Regions from separate parts of the Faecalibacter sp. genome, predicted to be linked through region 2. Evidence: riboswitches for the same ligand, from Rfam matches in the RefSeq annotation. Region 2 holds a riboswitch; each other region holds the start of a gene.
What was found. Region 2 has a riboswitch for S-adenosylmethionine ahead of AC1QSP_RS05975 (hypothetical protein). Riboswitches for the same ligand answer to the same signal wherever they lie in the genome.
Positions count from the first base shown of each region.

Region 1: it holds a riboswitch for S-adenosylmethionine, as region 2 does, so the genes downstream of both, AC1QSP_RS08505 (TonB-dependent receptor plug domain-containing protein) here and AC1QSP_RS05975 (hypothetical protein) in region 2, are expected to answer to the same signal.
Region 3: it holds a riboswitch for S-adenosylmethionine, as region 2 does, so the genes downstream of both, AC1QSP_RS03210 (homocysteine S-methyltransferase family protein) here and AC1QSP_RS05975 (hypothetical protein) in region 2, are expected to answer to the same signal.

Region 1 covers NZ_CM169987.1:1,822,717-1,834,601, reverse strand. Annotated here, with positions in the region: gene AC1QSP_RS08575 (GNAT family N-acetyltransferase) at 1-797, shown strand, start outside; gene AC1QSP_RS08570 (CsbD family protein) at 851-1,051, opposite strand; gene AC1QSP_RS08565 (SOS response-associated peptidase) at 1,151-1,738, opposite strand; tRNA gene AC1QSP_RS08560 (tRNA-Leu) at 2,037-2,118, opposite strand; gene AC1QSP_RS08555 (DUF3127 domain-containing protein) at 2,237-2,614, shown strand; gene aat (leucyl/phenylalanyl-tRNA--protein transferase) at 2,685-3,326, shown strand; gene AC1QSP_RS08545 (DUF3108 domain-containing protein) at 3,362-4,126, opposite strand; partial or broken gene AC1QSP_RS08540 (NifU family protein) at 4,312-4,545, opposite strand; gene AC1QSP_RS08535 (Mrp/NBP35 family ATP-binding protein) at 4,547-5,650, opposite strand; gene AC1QSP_RS08530 (DinB family protein) at 5,787-6,248, shown strand; gene AC1QSP_RS08525 (nitroreductase family protein) at 6,295-6,867, opposite strand; gene AC1QSP_RS08520 (hypothetical protein) at 6,941-7,696, shown strand; gene AC1QSP_RS08515 (aminodeoxychorismate synthase component I) at 7,709-8,668, shown strand; gene AC1QSP_RS08510 (aminotransferase class IV) at 8,652-9,263, shown strand; SAM riboswitch class I at 9,308-9,409, shown strand; gene AC1QSP_RS08505 (TonB-dependent receptor plug domain-containing protein) at 9,483-11,879, shown strand.
Region 2 covers NZ_CM169987.1:1,315,735-1,324,814, forward strand. Annotated here, with positions in the region: gene AC1QSP_RS05960 (hypothetical protein) at 4-339, shown strand; gene ccoG (cytochrome c oxidase accessory protein CcoG) at 370-1,830, opposite strand; gene AC1QSP_RS05970 (helix-turn-helix domain-containing protein) at 1,984-2,868, opposite strand; SAM-I-IV-variant riboswitch at 2,958-3,056, shown strand; gene AC1QSP_RS05975 (hypothetical protein) at 3,116-3,703, shown strand; gene AC1QSP_RS05980 (MutS-related protein) at 3,747-5,312, opposite strand; gene AC1QSP_RS05985 (hypothetical protein) at 5,534-6,469, opposite strand; gene cobC (alpha-ribazole phosphatase) at 6,608-7,159, opposite strand; gene AC1QSP_RS05995 (adenosylcobinamide-GDP ribazoletransferase) at 7,126-7,932, opposite strand; gene cobT (nicotinate-nucleotide--dimethylbenzimidazole phosphoribosyltransferase) at 7,934-8,962, opposite strand.
Region 3 covers NZ_CM169987.1:699,862-711,746, reverse strand. Annotated here, with positions in the region: gene metF (methylenetetrahydrofolate reductase [NAD(P)H]) at 1-363, opposite strand, end outside; gene AC1QSP_RS03220 (IS110 family RNA-guided transposase) at 609-1,586, opposite strand; gene metH (methionine synthase) at 1,957-4,620, opposite strand; gene AC1QSP_RS03210 (homocysteine S-methyltransferase family protein) at 4,608-5,606, opposite strand; SAM riboswitch class I at 5,655-5,754, opposite strand; SAM riboswitch class I at 6,160-6,261, shown strand; partial or broken gene AC1QSP_RS03205 (trans-sulfuration enzyme family protein) at 6,410-7,552, shown strand; gene AC1QSP_RS03200 (homoserine dehydrogenase) at 7,574-8,545, shown strand; gene AC1QSP_RS03195 (hypothetical protein) at 8,549-8,752, shown strand; gene AC1QSP_RS03190 (thioredoxin family protein) at 8,778-9,230, opposite strand; gene AC1QSP_RS03185 (TonB-dependent receptor plug domain-containing protein) at 9,227-11,269, opposite strand; gene AC1QSP_RS03180 (metal-dependent transcriptional regulator) at 11,369-11,885, shown strand, end outside.

The sequences.
Region 1 (11,885 bases), 510 kb from region 2:
TTGAAAAAATAGGAAAACAACATCGCTTAGAATATATGGAAGGGCCAATGGGTTTTTCTAACATGGACAAGGCTGGAATGTTAACCGAAGGGTTTGACTATCGTGCAACAATGATTGGGATTTATAATCATCAATATTATCCAACACACATTCAAGCCTTGGGATTTAAACCTGAAGCGGAATGGTTGGAATATACTTTCCGATTTGATTCAATCGACATCGATAAAGCAAGAAAATTACAAGCAATTATTGAAAAACGATACGGAGTATCTAATTATCAATTCAAATCTATCAATGATTTAATGCCTTATGTGGATGAGATGTTTGATTTAATCAATAAAACATATGCGGAATTACAAAGTTTTGTCCCAATCGAAAAATTTCAAGTAGAACATTACAAAAAGAAATATCTAAAATTTATTCATCCTGATTTTATTTCTTGTGTAAAGGATGCTCAAGGTAAAATGATTGCCTTTGCGATAACGATGCCTTCCTTTTCTAAAGGATTTCAAAAAGCCAATGGAAGTTTATTTCCTTTTGGATGGTGGCATCTGATGCAAGCGACAAAGAAAAATGATCATGCCGAATTTTATTTAATCGGTATTGATCCTGAATATCAAAACAAAGGAATTAATGCTTTAATTTTTACACAATTATATGAGAGTTATAAAAAGAGAGGTATTGAGACCATAGAAACGAATCCGTTGTTGGAAGAAAATACTAAAATTCAACACTTATGGAAAAATTTTGATCCAAAAATTCATAAACGTCGAAAAACCTTTCGAAAGAATATATAAAATAAAAAAGTCAGTAGAAATACTGACTTTTTTATTCTATAAAAAGGAGCTTATCAAGCTTCATCTTCTTTCCAATCTTCAATCACCTTTTCAATATCTTCTTTGGTGCGTCCAGTTTTTTCTTGGATTTTTCCTACGACTTCATCCCATTTACCTTCTGCATAGGCTTGATCATCATCTAACCACTCACCGTATTTTTGTTTAACTGCACCTTTAATACGGTTCCATTTTCCTTCTAATTCTAATTTATCCATAATTGTTTGGTTGTAGTTTATTGTTTGAATTAAAATTAGAAAAATTGATTTTTATAATATCACAAATAATTTATAAGTGTTTGTTAATTAAATGATAAGCTAAAATAAAGTAAGTTGAAGTGGATCCAGAGGAGTCGCTTTAAAATCTTCTCTACCGTACAATTCTTCTCCTTCGAGCCATGCCATCATTTCTTCTTCTGTTTTTAGCGCAATAGGCATTCGTAGTTTAGTATTATGAATTTCTCTCATGATGCCTCGTGCTTCCGTCGTGACAATGCTGTATGTATGATTATCATATATACCTCCAAAAGCAAATAATTTATCATCAAAGCCAATTTCAAATTTCGTTTTATGTTTTCCTTGATGCTGCCATTCATAAAATCCATTTGTAAGTACCAAACAACGGTTTTGCGCTACGTTTTTAAAGGCAGGCTTATCGTGTAAGGTTTCTCTTCTTGCATTCAATGTAAAGGCTTTATTCCATTCTGTATTGGCCCAATGCGGAATCAATCCCCATCCTAACATTTCAATAGTAAATATATCAGTGTTTTTAATGACAGGAGTTTGTGGAAAATCAAACCCATTGATGATTGTTTTGGGTTGATACTCTTGGAAAAATTTAAATTGAGCATTGAATTTTTGCTCTATTTGCTGAGGTTTTTTATCTAATTTTTGAAAGAAGCACATAAGCAATGCAGTTTTAAGATAATTTTCAAATGTACAATAAAAAGAATCTCAATAGATTTGACTAATATTGCGTAATATTAATCGAAAGAATTATGCCGTTACTGATATTATTTATGATCATGGTATTTTGCGCATTTGTTTACATCTTATATGTATTCAATCGCAAGCCAAAAAACTAAGGATAGAACACTATTTTAGGATATATAGAAGCAACTCGTAGGAGTTGCTTTTTTTAGTTATAAGTGATTTTAATGCAAAAAAAAAAGGAACTGATTCATCAGTTCCTTTTTAGAAGTTGTACGGGCGGAGAGACTCGAACTCTCACACCTTGCGGCACTAGATCCTAAGTCTAGCGTGTCTACCAATTCCACCACGCCCGCATCAAATCTCATCGATTTGGATTGCAAATATACACAAGATTTCTATTTAACAAAATTTACAAATAAAATTTTTTTAATCTTTTTTATAAATTAAATTTGCAGAAAGCTTTTAATCAAAATGGAAATTACAGGAAGAATCAAAAAGATATTTGACACTCAGGATATTACGGCTAGTTTCAGAAAAAGAGAGTTTGTTGTGACAACACAAGAACAATATCCACAAGATATTTTAATTGAGTTCACACAAGACAAAACTTCTTTATTAGATTCATATCAGCCAGGTGCAGAAGTACGTGTAGCGATTAATATTCGCGGTCGTGAATGGATTAATCCAGAAGGTGTCGCTAAATATTTTAATACTATCCAAGGATGGAGAATTGAGAATTTAGCACAAGCAGCTCCTCAAGGTGGAAATGGAAATTACCCTCCACAAGATTTTGCTCCAGCACCAGCTGTTGATTTTGGATCATCTGATGATGATGATTTACCATTTTAATTTGTAAATTTTCAACACAATCATAATTTAAACGTACTCTTTTAGGGTACGTTTTTTAATTTTATATTCGATGTATTGGTTAGGTAAAGATTTAATATTTCCAGATTATTCAGAAGTTTCAGATGAAGGCATTATTGCTTTGGGTGGTGATTTATCACCTGAGCGATTAATAATGGCTTATAAAAAAGGAATTTTTCCTTGGTTTAATGAAGATGAACCTATTCTGTGGTGGTTTCCTCATGATCGTTTTGTGCTTTTTCCTGAAAATTTATATGTATCGAAATCGATGAAAAAAGTTTTCAGAGATAAACAATTTACTTTTACTGAAAATAAAGCTTTTCGTGATGTCATTATGAATTGTGCCCAGGCCCCTCGAAAGGATCAAGATGGAACATGGATTACCAATGATATGATTGAAGCATACTGTACATTACATGAAATGGGAGTGGCTAAAAGTATCGAAGTTTGGCAAGATGACGAATTAGTAGGCGGATTCTACGGTGTTGATATGGGACATATTTTTTGTGGAGAAAGTATGTTTGCGAAGGTGAGTAATGCTTCAAAAGCTGGTTTTATTCAATTTGTAGCAAAATATCACAAGAAATATGAGCTAATCGATTGTCAGGTGTACACGGATCATTTGGCATCTCTTGGTGCTATAGAAATTCCTTCGGATATCTTTTTAAATTATTTAGAACCGCAAGGAGAATAAATAAAAAAGGAGTTACTTAGGGTAACTCCTTGATCTTATTTTGTAAACTTTACGGGATATTTTAAATTTTTATATTCATACAATTCAGCATTCAACGATCCCACGACTAAACTGGCTTTGATGTGAACAGGAACAAGATTTTGATCATCTGTTACCCACATGGTAACGGATTCAGACTCTTTAAATACACGACCTGATTGTACATATGGTCGAATTTTAATGGTATTTACTTTTCCAAATTTGGTCTTTTTCACCTCACGACCAAGGACCTTTAGACGAAATTTGTACGTTTCATCCCCTAAAAAAATATTTTCGTTGATATAGTCTCCTGTTTTTAATTTTGAGTGATCAACATTTCTCATGCTATAAAAAGCAGATAATAAATCTTGAGCATCAAAAGGAATAGATTCGTAAGAGACTTTCTTATGTTTTAAATCGTCGACTTTTACTTGTTTACGGGCATGATCAAAATAATAGATTTGATTACGTGTATATCCCCCTTCATAAATATCTCGTATAAATTTAGAAGGTTTCATCGTTGATTTATCAATATAAGATTCGTATAAATCTTCAACTTTATAAAAGGCACGTACAGCCCCACTAGAGCTCCCTTTCCCAACAATACGAAAATGATTTTTGTTATCATATTTCGCATCTTTCACTTCTAAAGTTGCAAATCCAGCATTAAGTCCTGTATAATGTAGTCTGTATTTTAAAAATTCGCCCGTTTTAAAATTCTGAGCATTGGCAATGGAAAACGAAAATAAAAAAGCGATAATTAAAATAAATAGTTTCTTCATCTTTTATGTTTATGATATCAGTTATCCAAAAGGTTTGCCAAAAATAAAACTCGTTTTCAAAATCCTTTAGAATAGACTTGAAAACGAGTTTTTTAGAATTTTATTTTAAAAGAATTTTATCTTTCGATAATATCTTCCGTATCTAAATTATCAATATCAACTGCATCAGTAGAAGTTTCTAAAGATGAAACATTGATTACTTGAACAATCTCTGGAACATATTTTTTAATCGTCATTTCAACGCCAGATTTTAAAGTCATCTGATTCACTGAACAAGCGATACAAGCACCTGTTAAACGTACTTTTACAATGTTATCTTCAACAGACACTAATTCGATATCACCACCATCCGAATTTAAGAATGGGCGAATCTCAGTTAATGCCTTTTCAACTTCTATAATTTTTTCTTCTGCAGTCATATTATTTGTTATTATTAGACGAACATCCTGCCATCGTTGTAATACGAACAGCCTCTGTTGGAGGTAATGTATTGTTACGTTCTACTAAACTAGCAACAGCATTTCGTGCAATATTCATATAAACTTCTGAAACAACAGTATCTTCTTGTAAGGCTGCAGGACGTCCAACATCAGCAGCTTCACGAATTGATTGAACGATTGGAATTTCACCTAAGAAAGGTACACCAATTTGATCCGCTAAGTTTTTAGCACCATTTTGTCCAAAAATATAATATTTATTGTTTGGTAATTCAGCAGGTGTAAAATAAGCCATATTTTCTACAATTCCTAATACTGGGACGTTGATTGCTTCCATTTGGAACATCCCCACTCCTTTTTTCGCATCTGCTAACGCAATATTTTGAGGAGTTGATACAACTACAGCACCAGTAATTGGAACTTGTTGTACAATAGATAAGTGAATATCACCTGTCCCAGGAGGTAAATCGATTACTAAGAAATCTAATTCTCCCCAATGTGCATCACGAATCATTTGATTTAAGGCTTTAGCAGCCATTGGTCCACGCCAAACAATCGCCTGGTCAGTATCAGCGAAGAATCCGATTGATAATAATTTAATTCCGTAAGATTCTACAGGTTTAATTTTAGTTTTCCCATTTACCTCAACAGAATAAGGACGTCCATCTTCACAATCAAACATAATTGGCATAGATGGTCCATAGATGTCAGCATCTAATAAACCAACTTTGAAGCCCATTTTAGATAAGCTGATGGCTAAGTTAGATGACACAGTAGATTTACCTACACCTCCTTTTCCCGATGCTACGGCAATAATATTTTTTACACCTGGTAATTCAGAACCTTTGATTTCTTGAGCTTTAGGTTCAGCTTCTACCGTAATGTTTAATTTTAAATTTGCTTCTGGTAAATTTTCTTTGAAGGCATTTTTTAAAGCAACTTCTAAGCGCTTTCTCTCATGCATTGCTGGAGAAGGAGATACGATATCTAAAATAATATCGTTACCCATAACTTGTGCATTACGCATCCAGTTACGAATTCCCAGTTCTTCTAAGACTTGATAGATTTGATCTCTTGTATAAGCCATTATTCGATTATTAATTCTGACAAAATTACTAAGTAAATACAACTTAGTAAAATCTATCCTTGTGATTTTAATCGTTTTGACTAATATTTTGATAAATAGAACTAATTTATAGTATCTTTAACATCTAAATCAGACTATGGAAGAGCATATTATTTATCTGAACAAAATTCGAAGACAGATAATTGACGAGCTTTCTCAGCATACGTTAGAACAGTTGTTGTACATTCCGGTTGGTTATAAAAACAATATTTTTTGGAATGCTGCTCATGTTTTAGCAACACAACAATTAATTCATTATTATCTTACCGAAAATCGAATGTTGGTGGATATGGAATTCATCAAATCATACAAAAAAGGTACTTTTGGAAATAACGAGGCTACTGAAAGCGATCTGGAAGAATTGATTGAATTGTTGGAATCTACTCCAATGCAATTACACAAAGATTACAGAGCAGAAAAGTTATCGAGGTATCGAAAATTACAAACGTTTTTAGGGATTGAATTGACGAATATTGAAGATGCAATTATTTATAATAATATTCACGAAGCCATGCATCTTGGATATATTTTAAGTTTGAAGAAAAATATCCCTTTTTAAAATAAAAAAGCTCGATTTTATCCATCGAGCTTTTCTTTTTATTGATTTAGTATGCTAATACTCTTACTTTATCTTCAATCGGTTGACGAACTGCAGAGGGTAATTCATGATCATATTTTCCCATATAGAAAATACCAACACATTTTTCACCTTCTTCCATTGGCGTAAACTCATCTACATTTGCAATAACATTTAGAGGCGATGACCAATAGGCACCAATTTTTAAAGCAGAGGCCATCAACCACATATTTTGTACAGCCATTGCCGTAGCTGCTAATTCTTCCCATTCAGGATTTTTGTAAGTATCCACAAAGTTTATTAACACAATTTTGTTTGATTTATCACATTTCTCAATCAGTGCGTTAATTTTACGATCACTTAAATCTTCTGGTGGAGTACCTTGAACATAGATACGTTTTACATATTCGCGAAAACGATCTTTAGCAGGTCCTTCTAAAACGACAAAACGCCAAGGTTCTGTTTTTTTATGCGAAGGCGCCCAATTGGCCGCTTCTAAAATTTGATTTAATTCTTCTTTTGTAATTTCTTCTTGGTTATATTGAGGAGGAAATACTGATCTTCTTGATTGAATAAGATCTAATAATTCTGTTGGATTCATGTTGTAACAATTATAATTTTTATGCAACTAATACTGCAAATTTACATTTAAAAAATTATTATATATACAAGGGATGATAAGAACTATTGATCAATATAAACTCGAAAAAGCAAAAAGAGAAAATGTAGAATTTAAATTAGGTGATTATTTTAATGAAGCGTTTTCCATTTATGGAAAACATTGGTTTGATTTTTCGTTATTTGCTTTTGTCTCTGGACTTATACTTGTGTTAGCTACGATTACGATTATAGGGCCATACTTAATTATTTTTCCTTTGCAAATGGGTTATGGAAACGTCGTGGATAAAATAGAAAAAGGAGAATCATTTGTTTTCAATGATTTTTTTATTGGTTTTAGAAAATGGACAAGTTTTATACCATATCTTTTTCTAATCATAGGGTTAGGTTTGGTACTTATAATTCCTTACATTTTTATTTTAGGAAGTTTTGGATTGTTTATGGATACGCCAGAAGTTGTAGGTCCGATTTTTGGATTATCGATGGTTGTAATTTTTCCAATTTATTTTATTGTTGGAATACTATTGACTGTAATATTGTATTTACCCCCTTACTTCATTTTTCATGGAAATATGAAAGCAATTGAAAGTTTAAAAATTTCTATTGCGATTGCTAAAAAGAATTTCTGGTATTTATTATTGTTCATTCTTTTCTTTTCCATTCTTTCGCAAATCGGGGTTTATGTTTGTATTATTGGATTATTCGTCTCGATGCCAATCGCTTATGTCATGAACTATTTGATGATAAAAGATATTTTATTGAATGAAAATAATTATGAAATAGATACTATTGGGCAATCGCAAGAATTATAATATTTTTATCGAATGTTAACAACGCATTCGATTTTTGAACAAATGAATGAATTGGGAGCTGAAAAAGTTCCCTTTTTTTTTATGATTGATTTTTTGAAGGAGAAAGGTGAAGTCATTCCACTGGAAGATTTATCATCGGATATTCAATTTTCGATGCATGAAGATCAATTAAATACACTTCCAATTGATTTTTCATTTGATAAATTTCCCATTTCTGCAAAAGAATATCAAAAACAATTTAAGATTGTACATGACCATCTCTTGTTTGGAAATTCGTATTTAACCAATTTAACCTGTACAACTCCTATAAATACAAATCTTAGTTTACAACAAATCTATACGCATACACAAGCGAAATACAAACTGAATTACAAAAACCAATTTGTTTGTTTTTCACCTGAGATATTTGTGCAAATCAAAGATGGCAAGATTGCATCTTATCCGATGAAAGGTACTATTGATGTGGCCATTGATGATGCACGATCTAAAATTTTAAACGACGAAAAAGAAGCTGCTGAACATGCGACTATCGTTGATTTGATTCGAAATGATTTAAGTTTAGTTGCAAATGAAGTGACTGTAACGAAATATCGTTATATTGATGAATTAATTACCAATGAAAAGAGATTGTTGCAAGTGAGTTCGGAGATCGTAGGACAATTACCTACAAATTACCATGAGCAATTGGGAACCATTTTCGATCAATTATTACCCGCGGGTTCCATTTGTGGAGCACCAAAGAAAAAAACAGTTGAGATTATTCTTGAGGCTGAAAATTATAATCGTAATTTTTATACCGGTGTTTTTGGAATTTTTGACGGAAAAAATGTCGATTCGGCTGTAATGATACGATTCATTGAACGCGAAAATGAACAATTGATTTTTAAAAGTGGAGGAGGAATCACGGCCAAAAGTGATTGCGAAAGTGAGTATAACGAAATGATCCAAAAAGTATATGTTCCAATTTATTGAAAGTATTTGTTGTCTTAATCGGGAATTAAGAAATTTAGAATTGCATCAAGCCCGCTTCGAGCGTACGCGTGTGGAGCATTTTCCAGATGCGCCATTTATGAGCTTAGAAGAAGCAATTGAAATTCCTGAGGATTTAGATGATAAAAAATATAAAGTACGTGTGATTTATGGGGCTGAAATCGAGTCCATAGAATTTATTCCGTACGAAATTCAGCCTATTGAGACCATCAAATTGTATTCAATAGATCCTGAGATTACTTATTTCTACAAATACACGGAACGTTGGTTTTTTGATCTTTTTATCAAAGAAACTCAATGCGATGATTTGGTTTTGGTGCGTGCAAATTATATTACAGATGCAACCTATTCTAATTTAATATTCTTTAATGGAATAGAGTGGCATACCCCAACAACTTGTTTACTTCAAGGAACAATGCGAGAAAAATTAATCCAAGAAGGTAAAATCAAGGAAAAAAATATAAAAACTCGCGATTTGGATAATTATTTTTCGTTTAAAAGGATCAATGCTATGATGAATTTTGACGAGGCTCAAACATTTGATATTCAGGTTTTATTAGATTCTCTACAGAAATAGTAGAGTTATTTTGTGTATCCTATATTTTCTTTTACATTTGCATCGACTTATCAAGAAAGGTGGAGGGAATTGGCCCAATGAAACCTTAGCAACCGGATTTCTTAATCAAGGTGCTAAATCCAACCTTAAAAAGGAAAAGATGAGGTGCGAATTTTTCTAAAAACAATTCCTACCATTTTTAAGGTTTCGATTTCTTGATTTATTAATGTTTTAATAAAGATGAAAAGAAACACATTATTATTAGCTTCTCTGGCTTTGTTAGTAGGGAATATAACTTTTGCCCAAGAAATAGAGGTTGAAGAAAACAATGCGTTAGATGAAGTTGTATTGGTTGGTAACCGATCAAATAATCGTACAGTCGTAAATTCTTCGGTTCCTGTGGATATTATTCAAGTGGAAGAATTAATTCAACAAGCTCCACAATTAACTTTAAATGATATTTTAAATTACGTTATTCCATCATTTAATTCTGTGCGTCAATCTTCTTCCGATGGTACAGAACATATTGATCCAATAACTTTACGAGGAATGGGACCCGACCAAGTTTTGGTGCTTATCAATGGAAAAAGACGTCATACAACATCACTTGTTAACTATCAAAATACAGTAGGAAATGGTTCTGTGGGTACAGATTTAGGAGCAATTCCGATTTCAGCAATTAAAAATATTGAAGTTTTACGTGACGGTGCTGCTGCTCAATATGGTTCGGATGCGATTGCAGGAGTTGTAAATGTTGTTCTTAAAGATGCTCCAGGAGGTGATGCTTCACTTACCTATGGACAAACATCCAAAGGTGATGGAGAGACATACAATTTTAATGGAAGTTACGGTGCCAAATTAGGAAGAAATGGATCAATTGTTTTTTCAGCCGTTGTATCAGAACGAAAAAAAACGACACGTACAGGTGATCATAATTTAGATATTTACGGTGATAATTTTGCCTATGATTTTGCAGATCATCCTGATGATGCCCGTGCTGCAGATGATGCCCTAATTGCAGCAAATGGATTAACACGTAAAGATTTTCGTTTTCAAATTGGTGACGCTCAGATTAGAAATCAACAATTTTTTGTGAATGCTGAGACAGAATTAGCTGATCGTTTTGAATTATATACTTTTGGTGGAGTATCCCTTCGTCAAGGAGAAGGCTATGGTTTCCGTCGTCTACCAAATGAAGTTCCATCTGAAAGTCGAACAATTTTTCCGAATGGTTTTCAACCTGTTTTAAAATCGAATGTCAATGATTATTCGAATTCAACAGGATTACGATACAAAACATTTAATCAATGGAATCTTGATTTATCTAATACATTTGGTTTGAATGAATTCAAATACAATGTAGATAATACTGTAAATTATGCCTTGGGTGCAGATTCACCAACTTCTTTTTACGCGGGTAAACACAGTTTTTTACAAAATACAGTGAATCTAGATGTTTCCAAGATAATCAATTCAAATGTTAATCTTGCATTTGGAGGAGAATATCGATACGAAAAATACCAAATAGAAGCAGGTGAAGCAGGTTCTTATGAAGGTGGAGGTTCACAATCTTTTGTTGGGTTTTCTCCCGATAATGCTGTGAAAGGTGATCGTCATTCAGTGGCGGCTTATGCTGATTTAGGATTAACGTTCGGAAATTTTACAGCAGATTTAGCGGGACGTTTTGAGAATTACTCTGATTTTGGAAATACGATGAATGGAAAATTAGCTTTACGCTACGAATACATCAAAGGATATTCGGTTCGTGGAGCGGTTTCAACAGGTTTTAGAGCTCCTTCATTACAACAAAAATACTTCAGTAATTCATATACCGACTTATACATCAGCGATAATGGCACACAAAGTTTAGTGACAAAAGGAATTATTCGAAATTCATCGGATTTAGCACAAAATAGGATTGGATTAGATGAATTAAAAGAGGAAAAATCGGTTAATGCAAGTTTAGGTTTAACATTTCGTCCAACTTCTAAGTTATACATCACCTTAGATGGATACTTTATCAAAGTAGATGATCGAATTGTTTTAACTTCTGATATTACAGATCCATCCTTAGAAGCAATTGGTGTATCAGCTGCTCGTATTTTCTCGAATGCTGTAGATACGGAAACACGAGGATTAGATTTAGTGGTTTCGTATAAAACACGTTTAGGTCAAGGAAATTTTAACGCTAATCTATCAGCTAATATCAACGAAACGAAAATTGTAAATTATCATTTTCCATCGAGCTTGACAGTTCCATTCAACCAATACTTTGGAGATGATCAAGTGAACATTATTGAAACTTTATCACCTCAAGTGAAAGGTTCCTTGAACTTGGGATATGATATTCATCGATTTAATTTCTTAGTTCGTAACACGTATTTCGGAAAAGTAATTAAGGATGGTTATCCATGGGGTAGTGTACAAGAACATAGTGGTAAAGTTGTAACTGATGTAAGTATAGGTTATGATCTTGCAAAAGGTGTAAACCTTACCATTGGAGCAAATAATATTTTTGATATTTATCCAGATAAACAGGTATACGAAAATTCATATTATGGCGTGTTCAAATATGCACCTGTACAGATGGGAGTGACAGGAGCATATTATTTTGCGCGATTAAATTTTAGATTCTAATCTTTT
Region 2 (9,080 bases):
AAAATGATAAGCATAACATACACCATCTTACTTTCTTATTATATTTACAAACATCGAAAATCCATTCTTACTGAACTTGAAAAATTCATAAGTTCCGCCTCATCTGGAATACTCTTTTTGGGCTTTACAACATTATTGATTTTCTCGCGAATGTTTGGTCGAAAAAAATTTTGGATAGTAGTCGAAGGAACCGAAAACTATACACGTGATGTTAAAAATGCGGCTGAAGAATGTACAGAATTATTTGCCTATTTCATTCTATTCATTGGTGTTTTTGAGTTCTTTGTTTTTGTACAACATATGCTTAAAAATAAACAAGAGATTAAATCAATTCCATAAAAAAAACACCTCTAATAGAGGTGTTTTTTTTTATTCAATCCCAATATCAAAGGGTGCCATAAAACTGATTTTATAAGTATCAATTGTACGGTTATTTTCATCGACTAATTGAATATGAATTAATTCTTTATATGAAGACAATTCGGAACGAGGTATTTTTACTTTCACAAACCCTTGCTTCAACTCACCTGGTTCTATATAAATCATTTGATGACGATCTGACACTAATTCTACTTTACTTTTAGGATGAGATAATACAATTGCTTTTAATTGATGCGATTGATTCGTTTTATTCATCAAACTATACTGTAACGTATTAACAATCAAAATTCCTTCTTCTTTATAATCACTTCCAGGAATCTGCAAAAATTTTGCTTCTACATCACTTCGGTTCATTACAAAAGCACCTAATCCAGCAACCATTGCTATCAATATTACTGAAAATGCTACCATTCGAATCGAAACCTGAAAAGGTTTACCTTCTTTAATGTTATCTTCCGATGCATAACGAATCAAACCTTTGGGTAAATTAATTTTTTCCATCACTTCATCACATACATCCATACATGCTGTACAATTGACGCATTCTAACTGTGATCCATTTCGAATATCAATCCCTGTAGGACATACTGCCACACATTGCCCACAATCGATACAATCGCCCTTACCTAATGCTTTTCGATCTTCGTTTTTTCTAAATTTCGAACGTCCTTCACCTCGCTTATAATCATAAGAAACTTGCATGGTATGTTTATCAATTAATACACCTTGTAAGCGGCCATATGGACATACAAGAGTACATGCCTGCTCTCTAAACCATGCAAAAACAAAGAAAAACAGCCAACTGAAAATGAACATTCCTATAAATTTCCCAATATGTTCTGAGGGTGAATCTCTATACATTGATTTTAAAAAATCCATTCCCACGATATAGGCCATTAAGATATTCACTACAAAAAAAGAAATGAGGTAATAAATAAACCATTTTGATCCACGTTTAATTATTTTTTCTTCATTCCATTCTTGCTTATCTAATCGCATTTGTTTGTTACGATCTCCTTCTATGAGATATTCAATTTTACGAAATACAAACTCTAAAAAAATAGTTTGAGGACAAAACCAGCCACAAAATATTCGACCATATACGGTTGTAAATAAAATCACAAAAACAACGCATATAATCATTCCAAACGCAAGCAAGAAAAAATCTGTTGTAAAGAAGGGATATCCAAACAAAACGAATTGAGTATTGAACACATCAAATTTGAAAATTGGATTTCCATTAGGCAATGTAATAAGAGGTAAAATAACCAATAAGGCTAATAATATAACAGAAAGAATTGTTCGGTAATTGGTATATTTCCCTGCAGGCTTTTTCGCATACACCCACTTTCTTGTTCCATTTTTCTCCATGGTAGCAACCGCATTTCGGAAAGCTTCATTTTCCTCAGCATATTCCCATGAGAAATGTTGTTCAGTTTTTTTGTTCATATAACATCAAATTGTCAAACAAAGTTAGAAGGTGCAAATCCCTTAACCATTGTCTTATTCGACGATTATATGGTACTTTTTACGGATTGAATAAAAACAAAAATTAGCAATTTATAACATATTGAAAAACAATAAAAAAAGAAAATATAGTGATTATAAATAGTATTGTTTCCTGAATTGCTCTGGTGTTAATGCAGTATATTTTTTAAAGAATTTCACAAAATAAGAAACATCTTGAAAATTTAATACATAAGCTACTTCGCTGACAGTCATTTCTTTATTTACCAATAATCGTTTTGCTTCTAATACCACGCGATTTCTTATTAATTCACCAGCTGAAATTCCGAGAACATCCTTGCATAATGCATTGAGATGATTAGGAGTAATGTATAACATTTCTGCATATTCTTTTGGCAATCTTTTCTCTTTAAAAAATTGCTCAATCAGATCCTTAAAATTATGAATTAATACCGATTGATATTCGTTAAGCGAATTTTCCATTGGGTTAAAAAAACGATTAACATCAATAAACAATTGTAGTAATAAAGTTGCAATTTTAAGATTTGAAGAAGAATGATTCATGGCATGTTCTTTCAAAATATGCTCGAAAATTGGCACTACGATCTCCGATTGTTCTTCGTTAATCATAGTGACTTGATGATGCAATTGCATACTTTTAAAAAATGAAAATTGATGCAAAATCCCTGAGTGAATACCTAACCAATCAAAAAAATTCGCACTAAAATTAATGACATATCCATCGTATTGATGTTTAAATCGCCATTGATGCACTTGACCAGGACGCATAAAATAAATCATACCAGATTGCACAGGAAAACTCTCAAAATCAATAATATGTTCTCCACTCCCTTCCGTAAAGTAAACCAAATGAAAATAATGGTGATTGTGCATTTGTTTTAAATGAGGATTACTATCCACATATCCTTTGAAACGATCGACAGAAAATAATTCGTTAATATTTTTATCTGTATTTAAATTACAAATATCAAACGTGGGAAATTCCTGTTTATCCTTCATCTTTACGTTTTTTTATCTACAGGTTAAAGGTAAAAATTTGCGTTTGAATGTACATTGAATTTGGAAAATTAAAAATAACTCGTAGATTTGCCTAGTATTTCGAATCGCATATTTGCGCGATACCAACCGAGAGAAGTCTCCACGGTGGTCAAATAATACGGGATTACAATCCAAAATAAACGTAACATTTCCCTTCTTATTTATCGAAATACAATAAAACATTTATTCATTTAAACATTTTTATTGTATGTCAACAGCAAGCCCGTTGAATGTCGTATTTCAACAATTAGAAAACGTCGAATTAATTGAATTTATCAATCAATTGGTTCCGATTCGTAATGAAGAATTATTGGATCAAATCAAAGAATCATTTATTGAACGTGGTTTTAATTATCAGCATCTATTGTATCAAAATCAATTGCAATTAAATCAACCTTTGCGCTTAATTGATGGCAATTTATTTGAACTTAAGATTCCTAAGCCGCCAATGATTGGTCCTTTTTACAAAATTCTGAATGAATTAAGAATTTTCTTGAACGAACATCCTGAGTTAAAAGGTAAAAGAAAAGTAACATTTGATTACATCTTAGATCAATTTTTCTTAAGCGAACAAGATGTAAAAATCATCCAAGAAGATGATCTGAAATTTCTCAAAGAAAACGATATTTTTATCGCTTTTCGAAATCAAGTTCAAACATTCCCAAATGAGGAAATTCGTAAACAAATCAGCCATTTACCTTTGCAAATTATTATCGATAAAGGACCTTTTTATCGAGGTTTACAAAAAGCAACTGTTTACCGAAATAATGAAGTTATTGCCATCTGGGAAAAATAAATAATTTTTAAAAAAAAGACCTTCTAAGAAGGTCTTTTTGATATTATGCATCGATGATTTTAAATTCTTTCATTAAATAAATCGCGTTCATCACTTGAGTTGTACCTTTTCGTAATTGATAATCCGAATAATAATGTTCATCTACATTTTTTAGCTCAAAACAGTAGTTCACAATATGATTAGGATGTTCTTCTTCCATCTTCGTTAATTCTAAATCATGTGTTGCGATAAAACACAACAAATTGGTTGGATGTTGCATTAATTTTTCTAAAAATTTTTGTGAACCAATCAATTTATCTTGGGAATTTGTTCCTTTTAAAATCTCATCCAGAATAATATATTGTGGTAAATTTTGATCCAAACGATCAATTAATATTTTCAATTTATTGATTTCATTTTTGAAATACGAATCTCCTGACGATAGATTATCCACTGTACGGATACTTGTAAAAATATCCATCGGATAAAATACCATCTCCTCTGCACTGACATTCGCTCCATTCATTGCTAACACCAAATTGGTACCAACGGTACGCAAAAACGTACTTTTACCGGCCATATTGGCTCCTGTAATTATCGCAATATTATTTTTTCGTTGACTTTTGAAACTATTTTTCACAGCGATTTCTTCATTCAATAGAGGATGAAACGCCTGTCGCAATTGAAGATCAAAAACATGATCCGATACCATTGGTGTAGTGAAAGATGAAAATTTATCATTGAAAATGGCGAATGAGATGTAAGCTTCCAAATTAGAAATCCCATCAATCCATTGGACATTATTTACAGCTACATTCTCTATTCGTTTTTCGATTTGAACTGTAAAAAACAACCTCCACAATAAAAAATTATTCAATAAAAATCCGATAATTGGAAAACCTACCGCTTCTAAACTTTCTAGAGAGGAACGAACCTTTCTCAATTGATCTGATGCTTTATCCGAATCTGAAATTAATTGTTTTTGTGCCGTTTGATTCAATTCCTCTTGAAAAGATTCTTTTTCCACAAGTGCAAATAAATCAATCAAATTTTGTAATTGATCAGCTGTAACAAAAGCGTAAGAAAGGGCTTGATTCACTTTATTTTTAAACAATAAATTAGTGATAAAGCCAATTGGAATCGAAATTACAATCCAGAAAAAAACAGCTTTTTTATCAAAACCAATTGTAGCTAAATAAATGAAAAATACACTATGAATAAACGTGAAAATGATTGGAATAAGTTGAATATTTTTCCCTAAAAATTGACGTTGAATGGCACCAAATATTTCACGTTGTTGAATTCCTGCACGTTTGGATAATGTTAAAAACGCAACGATAAATGATCTTTTCTCTTTCAGTTCTGAAAATGCTTTTTGACGAAGAAGAATTTGATTTTTATTCAATAACACATGCGACAAAAAATGCTTTAAACGAAAACTTCCTATAGCCGACTGAGTTTTATTGATGCGATTAAACAAGGATTGCCCTTCAATGATATCTAAATCTTTGTTGTATACATTGTTAAAAAATTCTCCATCAAAATGATGAAATAAATTGGGCTGATCATCTTTAAAAATAACATCCAAAGCATGTAAAGCGTCCTCTAAATACGTGATTTTTTTTCCCACATTCGTGGATTTCACCACGAATACCATAAACACAAAAAATAAAGCGAACGAAACCAATAAAATTGACAAATTATCTTTTGAAACATAGAAATAAAACGCTACTGCAAAAAGTACAAAAAATAATAAACGAAGATTACTCAATATACTTTTTCGATTTTTAAGTAAGCTTAAGTCGGTTTGAAATTGAGATTGTAAGTTGGAATATTGTTCCATTATTATAATTAGTTGCTTTGATTAATGAATTGATTTACGAGAAGTGATAATTTCGCTGCACCGTTTTTATTGAGGTGATCTGCATCTTGAAAATCTTGAGTTGTAAAAATAGAATCATTTTCGAAATAATTTAACCATTCTACATGTTTATATTTTGTACTTAAGTCTAAGGTGGTTCTTCTCCAATGATCCAATTGTTGGGGATTTATTCGCGAATAATAAAAATGAGTTACCGGAGTAGAAATCAATATGATTTTAATCCCTCGCTTAGCACTCCATTGCATCATTTCTTCCAAAAGATTTACATGCATCCGAATTCTAGTTTTGATTTTATCATCCTTCAAATTTTGGGTATGATTCTGTACGGCATGAGCCGCACTTTTTTCCCAATCGATCTCTTTTTTAGGAATTCTCCGGTCATTAAAACCATTGTGATCGACAAAAACAAAAGCTTCTGTATTTTTAGATGCTCGATTCAAACGTTGCCCATTGCGCTGAATGGATTGATTTAAAATTTCCAATTGGTTTTCAACTTGAAACGTATGCGAATAAATTGAATAATAAATATTGTAGTTTTTAATTTTATGGGCAGAATTTCCATCTTCTAATGCATAACCATAACTAAAATAAGAAATTGGTATAATGATGGTTTTAAGGCGCGGGAGTTGAGATTTTACTCTATCCCATATTTTAGCATCTAAATCGATGGATTGAGACGAATAAGCTAAATTGAACGTCTTTTGATCGAAAAATATTGGATTCAGCCCCACATACGTATGAGAACTTCCCAATATCAAAATTTCAACTTCATCTTTTACCTTTTCAAAAGAATGTAGTTTTCGAGTAAAATCATTCGGGATTGCACGTAAGAAAAACTCAAACGAAACCGTAGAAATCCATAAAATTTCGAGCACACATAAAATAATGAAAAGTACTTTTTTCATGGTGTAAAGATAGTCTCAATTCCACTGAAAAAAGAAACACGATTCATAAATCTGAACCGTGATTATCCTTTCATTTTATAGTATATAACATTCTTAACCTTCGTTCACAAATCATTTAAATTGTAACTGATTTGCGCGTTAAGATTTTTGTAGAATTAAATCATACGTTGAATCGATCACCAGCACTTCACCAAAATGGATTGGAATTTTAAACGCATTTTTTAGCTTTAATTCTAAAATTATAGCCCAGAAGCAGCGTATAATCCCCGCATGCGTTACAATTAAAACTTTATCATGGCTAAGATTTGCCTTCAATGAACGATAGAAATCAAATACACGATCATACACCTCTTGATACGTTTCTCCATGAGGTGGAGAAATTACATCAAAATTTTGAGACCAGTTAATGGATTCTTCTTTAGGAATATCATTCCAATGTTTCATTTCCCAATTACCAAAATTCATTTCTTGCAATCGTTCATCCATAATAACATTATTAGCGATTTGCTCTGCTAAAGCCATACAACGTTTTAACGGACTACTATAGACCGCATCAAAACTTTGAGGTAATTTTTGTTGATAATCTATAACTTCATCCAAAAATGTATCAGCTAAATCCACATCATATTGACCATAACAAGTTCCTTTTGGAACTGCTACGGAAGTATGTCGAATGATATATATTTCCATAAGGCAAGTATGGTTAGCAATATAACTCCTTCCGCAATTTGTTCAACTGCACCTAAACAATCACCCGTATAACCACCAATCCATTGTTTCAGATAGGATTTGAAATAAAAAATCAAAAACATAATTGGAATAAACACCCCTAAAAAAAGAGGAAATTGGAGTATCAAAATGCTCACAGGAAATAAACCAAAAATGTATACTCCTAAAATTTCTTTCCATGATTGTTTTTTAGCTATAGGTTTTGCTTTACTGGTTTCATCCAATCGAATATAATCCAATAAAAAACAAAGTTGAATAGCCGTAAATCGTGCTAAACTGTGATAAATGATAAATAGTAAAAAAATCCAATGCATACCGAACGGAAGCATCATATTTACTAAATAAAACAACGTATAAAATTTAATAGCCAGTTGAACAAGGGATGCAACCATTCCGTAGGTCCCCACACGAGAATCCTTCATGATATCAAGGATTTTCTCTGTTGTCCATCCCCCTCCAAATCCATCAAAAAAGTCTGCCAAACCGTCTTCATGAAAAGCACCTGTAGTTAGTATCCCTACAATAAAAGATGCAAGTATGGCTAATTCTATAGGAAGAATAAATTGAGTCAAATAAAATCCTATAAATGAAATCGCCCCTACTACATAACCTATCAATGGAAAGTAACGTGTCGAAGCATTTAGTTTTTCATCCGTATACGCTACATTCACTCGTATAGGAATTCGAGTATAGAACATAATGGCGATTAGAAATAATTGAAATTGATGTTTCATTTTATTTGTTTGATACTCCTGCACTATCAAAACTTGCCATTTTATTTAGAAATGCAACAGCATTTTCTAACATGGGATAAGCTAAGGCACAACCGGTTCCTTCTCCAACTCTCATGTTGAGTTGTAATATGGGTTGAACACCCAAATGAGCTAACATTTTTTGATGACCAATTTCATTACTGTTATGACAGAATACAGCGTAATCTATTATCTCAGGATGCATTGCATAAGCGACTAAAAATGCACTGGTTGCGATAAATCCATCTACCATTAGTATCATTTTTTGTTTGTATGCTTCGATCATTGCCCCACATATTTGGGCCACCTCAAAACCTCCATAGGTTTGTAAAATTTCCATTGGATCTGATAATACTCCATGATAATCATTCGCTTGTTGCAACAACGCTTTTTTACGTTCTAATTGTTCATCATCTAATCCTGTTCCACGCCCAATACATTCGTCCAAGTCTATACCCGTAGATTGATGCATAATCATCGAAGCAGAGGAAGTGTTACCAATTCCCATTTCTCCAAAACCAATTACATTACAACCTGTTAATTTTACTTCTTGTACAATTTGAGCAGATAATGTTAAACATTGATTTAATTGCTCTCTTGTCATTGCTTGATCAATTATAAAGTTTTTGGTTCCATATCCAACTTTAGCATCAATTAATCCTTTAATGTTACCAAAATCATAATTAACTCCCGCATCAATGGTTTTAATGGTTAAACCATTTTGTTTTCCAAAAACGGTCACCGCTGCTCCACCCTGTAAAATATTCATTACCATTTGAAAAGTGACTTCAGGTGGATAAGCACTTACTCCTGCTTTTGCAACTCCATGATCTGCTGCAAATAATAAAATGTGAGGATTCTTTAATTCGGGTTCTAACGATTGTTGAATTTTACCTATTTTAAAGGCCAGTTCTTCTAACATTCCTAAAGCCCCTAATGGTTTTGTTTTAAGATCGATTTTGCTCTGTAAAGATTGGTCGAAAGTGATTTCTTTTTGTGTTTCAGCTTGCATTATTTTATCGTTTTAATGATTTCAGTGTTAACCTAAAATTCCAGTAACATTATTTTGTTACGATTGAAATGCATGAAAGAAATTCACCTCAACAACTTGAAGTGGATCACCATAAATC
Region 3 (11,885 bases), 610 kb from region 2:
AACATTATCAATCCCTAAGAAATTCAAATCGATTAAGGCATCTTCTGTATCTTCTTTGGTAAATCCTCCACAAATTAAATGGGGTATCGCATCAATTTTATAATGATTCTGTATCGCCGCACAAATCGCAACTGTTCCTGGACGTTTTCTGACTTGGTAACGTTTTAATAAGCCATTATCTTTTTGTTTGTAAATAAACTCTTGTCGATGATAAGTGACATCGATAAAAGAGGGATTCAGTTCCACTAAAGGATCCAAAGTTTTGAAGGTGCAATTTACATCTTGCCCTTTTAAAGGCGGTAAAATTTCCACCGAAAACAATGGTTTTCCTTTTGCACGTTCTATATGTTGAGTTACTTTCATGGTATATCGTTTAACGAAAATTGAAATTCGTTTTTTGTGTTTTTTTATTTGGGCGTTCCCTTCGGGCGGGTTTTTCGTTTCAATCTTTGCTTTTGGTTTCGACTCCGCTCAACCACCAGCAAAGGATTTTCACTTCAACCCCTAACGCATTTATTAGTATTGTTTTTAATTCTAAGTTTTCGTCAGTTCTAGTGATGTTTCAGCATTGTATCGAGAACTAAGTCGGAATGTTGTCATTCTGATTTCTATGACAAAACCAAGTTATTTTTATAAATCGTTTGATTTTTAATTAGCGCATAAATTCGATGAATAATTTTATTTCGAACAGCATTCAAAACCGACATTTTATTTTTTCCTTCTTCAACCTTACGATGATAATATATAGCTAAGTCATTTTCCAGTCGAATAGCACTCATTGCAGCTAAATGCAATAATTTTTTCAACTCTTTATCTGCCATTGAAGAAACCTTAGGTTTTCGTCTTATGGATGTTCCTGACTGAAAATCAAAAGGAGCTATTCCAGCATAGCAAGCCATTTGTCTAGGAGAATTTATGGTTGTAAAACCATCTGTTTTTATCAACATATTAAAAGCTAAAACTTTTCCCACACCAGGAATTGATTGTATTCTTTTATAATGGTTATGAAGTTGTTCATCTTCACAAATTAATTGATAGATTCTGTCTTCTATTTCATTAATTTGTTTGGTTAAGACATCTATAAGCTTAGAGTTTAAACGTAAAACAGCTTTATCCATAATTGATTTTAAGAATTGTTCATCTTGTGTTTGAGCTAATAATCCAGCTCTTATTTTAACACGATGTTTTCTTTCTGCATTCAATAATTTTATTTTTTCAATGACTTTCGAATTAGGTTTCCATTGCTCAAGATCCATATAATTCTTTAGTAAAAATACAGCAATACGTTCGCTGTCAATTTTATCATTTTTACCTCTAACTAAACCCATACTTTTTTTCAAATGCAAAGGATTGATAACATAAACGGCAAAAGAATGATGAATTAATACATTGTAAAGAAGAGCATTAAATCTTCCAGTATTCTCCATTCCGATTAGAACATTTTGTCTCCTAACAAATTGTTTGAAAAAAGATTTGATAGCTTTTTCAGTATTAGCAATAGTTTCAAAACGATTCACTCCATTTTCTTGAATACAGATGTCTAAAGTTAATTTACTCACATCAATACCGATAACAATTTTTTCCATAAATTTGAATTTAATGAGAAGAGAAACTTATCAATAACTCGATTCCTTACTAATGGGTTTTTAACCCGAATTTCTATTTGAGAATTTGATAAGAAAGAGTTGAGTCTTAATCAGAATATGAGATTATATAGCTCTGAGCTCGTTATAGTGTACTCAAACTCTTTTCTCTTCTTTTTATACTACAATTTAAGATTTTCAAATCTAAAGGAACTTGTTTCAGAATCACATCCTGATTAATTCATTTTGATGAGAAGCTGAACTAAATTCAGCTTGACTAATCGTGTTTTGTCATCTTAAGCCTGTCAAAGAATCTTGTATTATTGATTTTAAGGATAAACTCATCACTTACAACCCAAAACTCACAACTTTCTTACGCTAAATTCGGACTTAACCAACGTTCCGCTTCTTCAATAGCAATTCCTTTGCGTTGTGCAAAATCTTCCACTTGATCCATTTTGATTTTTCCAACCCCAAAATATTTGGCTTTTGGATTTCCAAAATAGTACCCTGAAACCGAAGATACTGGATACATGGCCAATGAACTCGTTAATTGAATTCCAGCATTATTCTCCACATCTAAAATTTTGAAAATTGTTTGTTTTTCTAAATGGTCAGGACAAGCAGGGTAACCAGGCGCAGGTCGAATTCCTTTGTATTTTTCAGCAATTAGTTCCGAATTTTCTAAATTTTCTTCTGCTGCATAGCCCCAATATTTCGTTCGAACTTCTTGATGTAAAAATTCTGCGTAAGCCTCCGCTAAACGATCGGCTATCGCTTTGACTAAAATCGAATTGTAATCATCTAAATTATCTTGAAATGATTTCGCGAAATCTTCAATCTCCGTTCCAGCTGTAACCGCAAATGATCCGATATAATCTTCAATTCCTGAATCTTTCGGAGCGATAAAATCAGCAATGGATAGGTTAGGAGCATCTTTCGATTTTTTCGATTGCTGACGTAGGGTGTAAAATTCATCGATTTTGGTTCCATGTTCATCTGCTAATTCAATCGTATCATCGTTGATTGTATTCGCTTTAAATAGACCGAAAACCGCTTTAGGCTTTGCTAGATTTTCTGCTTCAATTTTATTTAACATTGCTAAAGCGTCGATGTATAATTCCTTCGCATTAGTTCCAACCACTTCATCTTCTAAAATGGCTGGAAACTTCCCATGTAAATCCCACGTTTGGAAAAATGGCGTCCAATCGATGTAATTCTTTAAATCAGTTACAGTTGCTGTGTGCGTAAACACACCCAATTGATTGGGTTTGAAAGGCGCATTTTCTTTAAAATCAAGTTTTAATTTATTGGCTCTCGCTTCTTCAATTGTTAGATAATCTTTGGCAACAGCACGATTAAAGAATCCTTCACGAATTTTATTGTAATCGTTTTGTGTGTCTTCTAATAATTCAGTTTGTTGTTGTCCAATTAATTTCTGACAAACGGTAACCGAGCGAGAAGCATCTAACACGTGAATTACTTTATCGTATTCAGGAGCAATCTTCACCGCTGTATGCGCTTTAGAAGTGGTTGCACCTCCAATCATTAATGGAATCTCTAAGTTTAAACGTTTCATTTCTTTGGCTACGTGCACCATTTCATCCAATGAAGGCGTAATCAAACCAGAAAGTCCAATAACATCAACGTTATGATTCTGCGCTTCTTCTAAAATTCGTTCAGGTGGAACCATTACCCCTAAATCGATAATTTCGAAACCATTACAGCTTAAAACAACAGAAACGATGTTTTTACCAATATCATGAACATCTCCTTTTACAGTGGCCATTAATATTTTGGCAGGTTCTTTATCGCTTTTATTTCTTAATTTTTCCTCCTCCAAATAAGGCGTTAAATAAGCCACGGCTTTCTTCATTACGCGCGCCGATTTTACAACTTGAGGCAAGAACATTTTACCGCTTCCGAATAAATCTCCAACGACATTCATTCCATCCATTAAAGGACCTTCAATGACGCGTAGGGGAGAACCGATTTGTTCTAACGCTTCAGCAGTGTCTTCATCTATGTATTCTGTGATACCTTTGACTAAAGCAATTTCGATTCGTTTTTCCAGTGGTAATTCGCGCCATGCTTCATCTTTTTTCTTTTCCTTCGTAATGCCTTTTAATCCTTCCGCAAACTCGATTAAGCGCTCTGTGGCATCTTCACGACGATCCAGTAAAACATCTTCTACATGTTCTAATAATTGAGGATCGATATCATCGTAAATCTCAATCATTTCTGGATTCACAATACCCATATCCATTCCGTGTTGAATCGCGTGGTATAAGAAAGCCGAATGCATGGCCTCGCGAACCGCATTGTTACCTCGGAACGAGAACGAGACATTTGAAACGCCACCCGATACTAAAGCGTGTGGAAGATTTTCTTTGATCCATTTAGTGGCTTCGAAGAAATCAATCGCGTTACGACGATGTTCATCCATTCCCGTTGCAACAGGGAAAATATTGACATCGAAAATGATATCTTTGGGATTGAATTTGACTTGATTCACTAAAATGTCATACGAACGTTTCACGATTTCGATACGTCTGTCGTAATTATCCGCTTGACCTTGTTCATCAAAAGCCATAATGACGGCAGCAGCACCAAAACGTTTGATTTTTTTGGCGTGTTCAATGAATAATTCTTCTCCTTCTTTTAAGGAAATTGAATTGACAATTGCTTTTCCTTGAACGTTTTTTAAACCCGCTTCGATAATTTCCCATTTGGAAGAATCAATCATAATGGGAACTCGAGAAATATCCGGTTCTGAAGCGATTAAACGTAAATATTTCGTCATTGCTGCTACACCGTCAATCATTCCTTCATCCATATTGATGTCAATGATTTGTGCTCCACCATCGACTTGGTCGCGGGCAACCTGCAACGCTTCTTCGTATTTTTCTTCTTTAATTAAGCGTAAGAATTTTTTCGAACCTGTGACATTGGTACGTTCACCAACGTTTACGAAATTTGAATTTTCACGTACAATTAAAGGTTCTAATCCGGCTAATTGAATTTTTACTTCTGACATTGTACAGCGATTTTTCTTGGTTCATATTCTTTGGCGATATCGGCCATCATACGGATGTGATCTGGTGTAGTCCCACAACAACCTCCGATGATATTCACTAATTTTTTTTCTAAAAACGGTTTGATGTGTTCGCGCATCATTTCTGCGGTTTCATCGTATCCACCAAACGCATTTGGCAGTCCGGCATTGGGATAAGCACTCACATAAAATGGCGCTTTATCTGCTAAGACTTCTAAGTATGGAATTAAATCTGTTGCGCCTAATGCACAGTTTAAACCAACCGATAACAAATCGATATGCTCCAATGAAATTAAAAAAGCTTCTGTTGTTTGTCCTGAAAGCGTACGACCTGATTTATCGGTAATGGTACCAGAAGCCATTAAAGGAATAGCTGCTCCAGTTTCTTCTAATGCATCTTGAATTCCGTAAAATGCAGCTTTGGCATTTAACGTATCAAAGATAGTTTCGACTAAAAGTGCATCAACACCTGCTTCGATCATCGTTTTTGCTTGACGATAATACACATGCGCTAAGGTATCAAAATCAATATCGCGGAAACTTGGATCATTGACTTGTGGTGAAATAGAAGCTGTTTTATTCGTAGGACCTAAAGAACCTAACACAAAACGAGGTTTCTCTGGTGTAGAATATTCTGCACAAGCTTCTTTTGCTAAACGAACGGCCTCACGATTTAATTCATCGACTAAATCCACCATATCATAATCTTGCATCGAAATGATATTGGCGTTGAAGGTATTGGTTTCAATTAAGTCTGCACCGGCAGCTAAATATTCGCGGTGAATATCTTTGATGATTTGAGGTTGAGTAAGAACTAATAAATCATTGTTCCCCTTTAATGAAGTGTGGAAATCTTTAAATCGTTCACCTCTATAATCTTCTTCCTGTAAATGGTACTTTTGGATCATGGTTCCCATCGCACCATCCAAAATGGCAATTCGCTCTTTTAGTATATCTTTTAAAGTCATTGTATAAATTGATTATACTTATGAGCGAAAGTAGAAGTGATTTCCATTTCCTTATTTTTCTCTTGAGTAGAGTAGGATGTAGCACCCAACTAAATTTGGGTTGCTAAGATATCTTCGGGCCTATTCCCTCCATCTTTCGTCATAAGGTCAGTGCAAATGTATCAATTTTAATCATAATCCGAAAAATTTTCTAAATAGTGAATTAATAGTAAGATTAAAATTAATTATTTAACAGCTTAAACCTCTATTAAATGAAATAATTTCTAATTAATCTGTATAATTTTAATTTGGAATTAAAATTTATAGAAAATAAATCATCTTTCTAAAAATGCTATAGGACTTGTAGAGTTTATCAAGAATAAAATGATTTTTACTTCTGATAGAATAATCGGAATAAAAATCTATAAAAAATATATTAATAGAATAATATAAATATAAAATAACTAAAAAATTAATAAAATAGAAAAAATATTAATTTTAACATTTTAAATGTTTGGATATTCAAACCATCTTCACTTAAATTTGTTTCCAGAAATAGTTCATTAAAATTTTCAATTTATCAAGAAAAGTGGAGGGATATGGCCCTGTGAAACTTTAGCAACCTGATCGACGGATCAAGGTGCTAATTCCATCCTTATAATAGGAAAGATGAGTGAAAGACTTGTAACCAACCAATTATTATACAGTCTCATGTTGGTTCAGCTATGTTTTCACTGACATGGTTGAACCAATATTTTTTTTACCCACTTTCTTTACTTGATAATTGTTTTTAAAACAATCATTTTATGAGTAAAGCAACATAAATTTTACATTCAATTCCTGTTGATCAATTGACAGGATCCATCTCAGTACCAGTGTATCAAACTTCTACTTTTGTACAAGAAGCTCCAGGTTTGAATAAAGGATTCGATTATGCACGTTCTAATAATCCAACTCGCAAGTCTTTAGAAGATATTATAGCTCAATTGGAAGGTGGTCATTCGGCTTATGCCTTTGCAACAGGTTTAGCAGCAATAGACGCTGTTGCAAAATTGTTGAAAACAGGTGATGAAATTGTTGCTGTGGATGATATTTATGGAGGTGCCTATCGTTTATTTACACAGGTATATGAAAAGTTAGGAATTAAAATCCATTTCGTAGATACATCAGATGCTACGAATATTATTGATTTCATTACAGAGCGTACAAAATTAGTTTGGTTAGAATCACCTACGAATCCAACGTTAAAAATTTCGGATATAGAAACTATTGCTAACATTGCTCATGCAAATGGAGCTCTCGTGGTAGTTGATAATACATTTGCAAGTCTAGTAGCACAAAATCCTATTACTTTAGGTGCGGATATCGTAATACATTCAGGTACAAAGTACATTGCTGGATATTCGGATTTAGTCGCAGGTATTGTGGTCGCAAAAACTAAAGAGTTGGGTGAAAAAATCAAATTTATACAAAATGCCACTGGAGGAATTTTAGGCCCTTGGGATTGCTTTTTAACGATACTAGGGATTGAAACTTTAGAATTAAGGTATGAAAGAATTTCATCAAATGCATTAGAGTTGGCTCAATTCTTGAAAAGTATACCACAAATCGATCAAGTTTATTATCCAGGATTGAATGATCATAAAAATCATAACATTGCCAAAAAACAACAAAATAACCTTTTCGGAGGGATTATATCATTTACCTTAAAAGAAGATTCTATAGAGGCAGCTGTTAAAGTTGTTACAAGTACACATTATTTTAAGTTAGCAGAAAGTTTAGGGGGTGCGAAGAGTTTATAGTGTCATCCCGCCTAAATGACGCATGTCTCTGTGCCGAGAGAAAAACGCTTAAGATTGGGCGTGCAAGATTCATTGATTCGTTTATCCGTAGGAATTGAAAACGTAGAGGATCTAAAGCAGGACATCGAACAAGCTATTGCCCAATTGAAATTCGTTAATGTTTAATCATTCTTACAATTTACTACCATGAAGAAATTAAACATCGGATTATTTGGATTTGGAATCGTTGGTGAAGGTATTTATAAAGTTTTAGAAGAAAAACCTCAATTAAACGCAAACATCAAAAAGATTGTCATCAAGGATGCGCAAAAAAAACGAAATGCGCCTTCTGAACTATTTTTTACGGACCCTAATTCAATATTAGAGGATCCTGAAATCAATGTGGTTGTCGAGCTAATCTCTGATGCAGACGTAGCTTATCACATTATAAAAAAAGCACTTCAAAATGGAAAACATGTTGTGAGTGCCAACAAAAAAGTAATTGCCGAACATCATGTAGAATTGTTAGTATTACAAGAAAAAAATAAGGTTTCATTCTTGTATGAAGCTTCAGTTTGTGGTTCAGTGCCGATTATTCGAAATTTAGAAGAGTATTTTGATAATGATTTATTGAACTATGTTTCAGGAATTGTTAACGGTACGACGAACTATATTTTAACTAAAATGGCGCAAGAAAATTCATCCTATCAAGATGCGTTGAAATCTGCTCAGGTGAATGGATTTGCTGAAGCTGATCCCACTGCTGATGTAGAAGGATTTGATGCAGCTCAAAAATTATCGATTGTTACATTGCATGCTTTTGGAACAACCATTGACTCTTTACAAGTAATTCGTAAAGGTATAACTGCATTACAAGAAAAAGATTTTGTATATGCGAAAGAAAAAGGGTTTGCGATTAAATTAATTGCCAATACAAAAATCATAAAAGAGACCAACGAATTACAAGCAACAGTTTTACCCACGTTTGTTCAATTGGATCAGACCATAGCTTTAGTGAATAATGAATACAATGGTGTTTTAATTGGAAGTTCGCTATCTGATGAACAATTTTTATATGGTAAAGGGGCAGGACGTTATCCAACTTCTTCGGCTGTATTAAGTGATATATCTGCTCTACAGTATGATTATAAATATGAAGTGCGTAAAAAATTGGATTAACCTTTGATATATAATCAAAACGGTTATCGAAAAATATATATCGGTTCTAAATTCTCATTAGATTTTATAACCAATAAATTAGAACATATTGAAGAACGTTTTGATGGTGCAGGATATCATTACATCATTGGGAAGATATCTTTTGATGAATTAAAGAAAGAGGATTTCATCCATCATCCGCAATTATCCATCATCGTTTTTGAGTAAATTTTTTGTGGTGTAAAAGAGTAATCTAAGGATTACTCTTTTTTATTTGAAGCATTAATTTTTCAAAATTTTTCTTCTGAATCAGTCCTGAAAATTTACCTAAAACGTCGAGATTATGATCTAATACAATCCATAAAGGATAAGAAACCTCATGTTGTGAAATAAATTCGATTACAAATGGATGTGTTTTGACTTTTTGAATAGGAATGTATCTCTGTCCCAAGAAATCAATGGGATCTTCAGATTCTCCATTAAACTTTAAAAAATATACATCTTGTTGTAAGAACTCAAGAATTTTTTCATTTTTTTCAATTTGCGTCTCTTGAATTTTACAAATGTTACACCAATCAGTATAGAAATATAAAATGATAATTTTAGGCTGTTCTTTAAATTTGAAATTGAATTCCGTAAGACTGATTTGTGCTTGAGTGGAAGACGAAAAAATAAAAAAAAGTATAGCCAATAGATGTTTCATCATCGAATCATATATCTTAAACCAATAAAACCTCTTACCCCTTGTAATGGAGCATAATTATATGCAGTGTCGAATGTATATCCATTCGGGTTAGTGATAGGATTAAGTACATCATTATTAAATGGGTCAAATGGACGCATTAATGGATCTTTTGGTATAAAATTGAATAAGTTTTTAACTCCACCATATATTTCAAATTGATTCCAAGATTTAGTTACCTGAATATTGGTCAGCATATAGGTATCAGAATATTCTGGGCGATAATCATTCTCTAAAATAGGTAAGCGCATTTTACCATACCAATTTCCTGTTAAATCAACCTTCCAACGTTTAGGAAAGGTATAAGATACGGTATAATTCCCTGACCATTTTGGTGAATGTAATTGTTGAGTTTTTTCTAAAATACTTTCCTCATTACGCTCTTTTCTATAAACATCAATGTAAGAAACACCAACATTTACACGTAAAGGAATTTGGAAAACAATATCTGCATTCAACGATACGCCTTGTGATACTGCATGTCCATCTAAGTTATCATAAATAATTAAATCCTGATCCGTTTCGAAATCTCCAATAATTTTATTCGTAAAGTAAGAATAGAAAGCTGTAGCATCTAAATTAAAATGACCAAAACCAAACGTTTTATTGTACACATAATTCAAATTACCATTGTAAGATTTTTCTGGATTTAAATCATTTTTAATGATGACATCTCGTGAACCAGTTAAAGCCGCGTGATCTTCTGTAAATAAATTAACAACGCGGAATCCTGTGCCAAAACTTGCTCTGAAAGTATGTTTTTTATGGGGTGCAAATTTATAAGCTACTCGTGGAGAATGTATGCCTTTGTGGTTTTTATCATAATCAAAACGATACCCCAACAATAATTTATGCTTTGGATTAAACGTAAGCTCATCCTGTACAAAAATTCCTGGTAATGGAGTTTCCATCGGCATATTTTTCGTGCCATCGTGATTTAATGTTCCTATGGTATTATCATCATATAACGTATATCTAAAGGTAACACCAGTTAAAAGGCTGTGTTTTCCAATTACTTTATCCCAATACATTTGCCCAAAAGCAACGTGCTGCTTTGCATGGTAATAATCAGTGCCATAATAAGAATCTTGCTCATGGTAGTTGTAAGAAAATTGTGTGTAAATATTTTCGGTGGTAGGTAATTGATACATACCGATTACCTCGGCTCGGTTGGTATAAATACTTTCACCATAGACTTCATCTCCACCTCGGTGTATTTTTTTATTATACTGCATTTCACCTCCCCAACGATCTTCATACACATAACGAGCTGCAAGATGAGCAATACGGTTACTTTGACGTTCAAAATTCCATTTATTAAAAATCGATACACGATCTTGTAACGTGATATCTGTAAAGTTGTCGTTATTTTTATCTTGTTTATTAGCGTATTTAAAATAATTAACACCTAATAAACTATTTACATTTTCACCTATTTTAAATTTATAAGCTAAGTCGACATTATTTTCTAGCCATGTAGTTGTATACAAATCAGCATGAAATGTGTTGGTCTTGGCGGGATTTTTAGTAATGATATTTATCAAACCACCCATTGCTTCAGTTCCGTATAATGATGATGCAGGACCCTTCACAACCTCGATACGCTCGACCAAACTGTTTGGAATACCATTTAAACCATATACTGTTGATAAGGCAGATACAATTGGCATTCCGTCAATTAATATCATTGTGTAAGGACCTTCCATTCCGTTGATATGAATATCACCAGTTGCACATACATTACAATTGATTTGAGGTTGAATTCCATTAATCATCCCGATGGATTCAAATAATGATGGATTCGGATTAGTTTTGAAATATTTTGGTGTATAAACTTCCACCGGAACAGGAGATTCTTTTCGGGATACAGGTTTCATTGTTCCCGTTAAAACCACTTCTTCTAACAATCCATTATCTTCTGATTGTACGGAATCAATCTTTATTTCTTGTGCCATTCCAAATGTTGATACTAAGATGAATGTCGTTGTATATTGTTTAAACATAAATAGATGATTAAGTTGAAAATAAAAGTTAGACAAATCTAACAAAATATTAATTTAATAAAAACAATTTGTTATGGAAGAATCGTTTATATTTGTTATATGAATTCATTGATTGAAGAAAACTATCTTAAAGCTTTATTTCATCTTTCTAAAAATGGAGTTGGTGATGTAAACGTTAAAGAATTAAGTCAACATTTAGAAATAAAAATGCCCACAGTTAATAGTATGATGAAGAAATTAGCTGAAAAGGGGTTGGTTCATTATGAATCGTATAAACCTCTTCGATTAACTGAAATCGGGGTGCTTAAAGCAGCGCTTATTGTGCGTAAACATCGTTTAACGGAGATGTTTTTGGTCGATAAAATGGGATTTGGTTGGGAACATGTTCATGAAATAGCAGAACAAATTGAACATATTAACAGTGAATTGTTTTTTGATAAAATGGATGAATTATTAAATTATCCTAAAATTGATCCGCATGGATCTCCAATTCCGGACCGTGAAGGTCGATTTGAAACCATAAATTATAAAAAACTTTCAGAATTTAAGGCAGGGGATGAAGTAGAATTCTCTGCAGTTACATTTTCTTCAGAGGAATTTTTAATTTACCTGAATT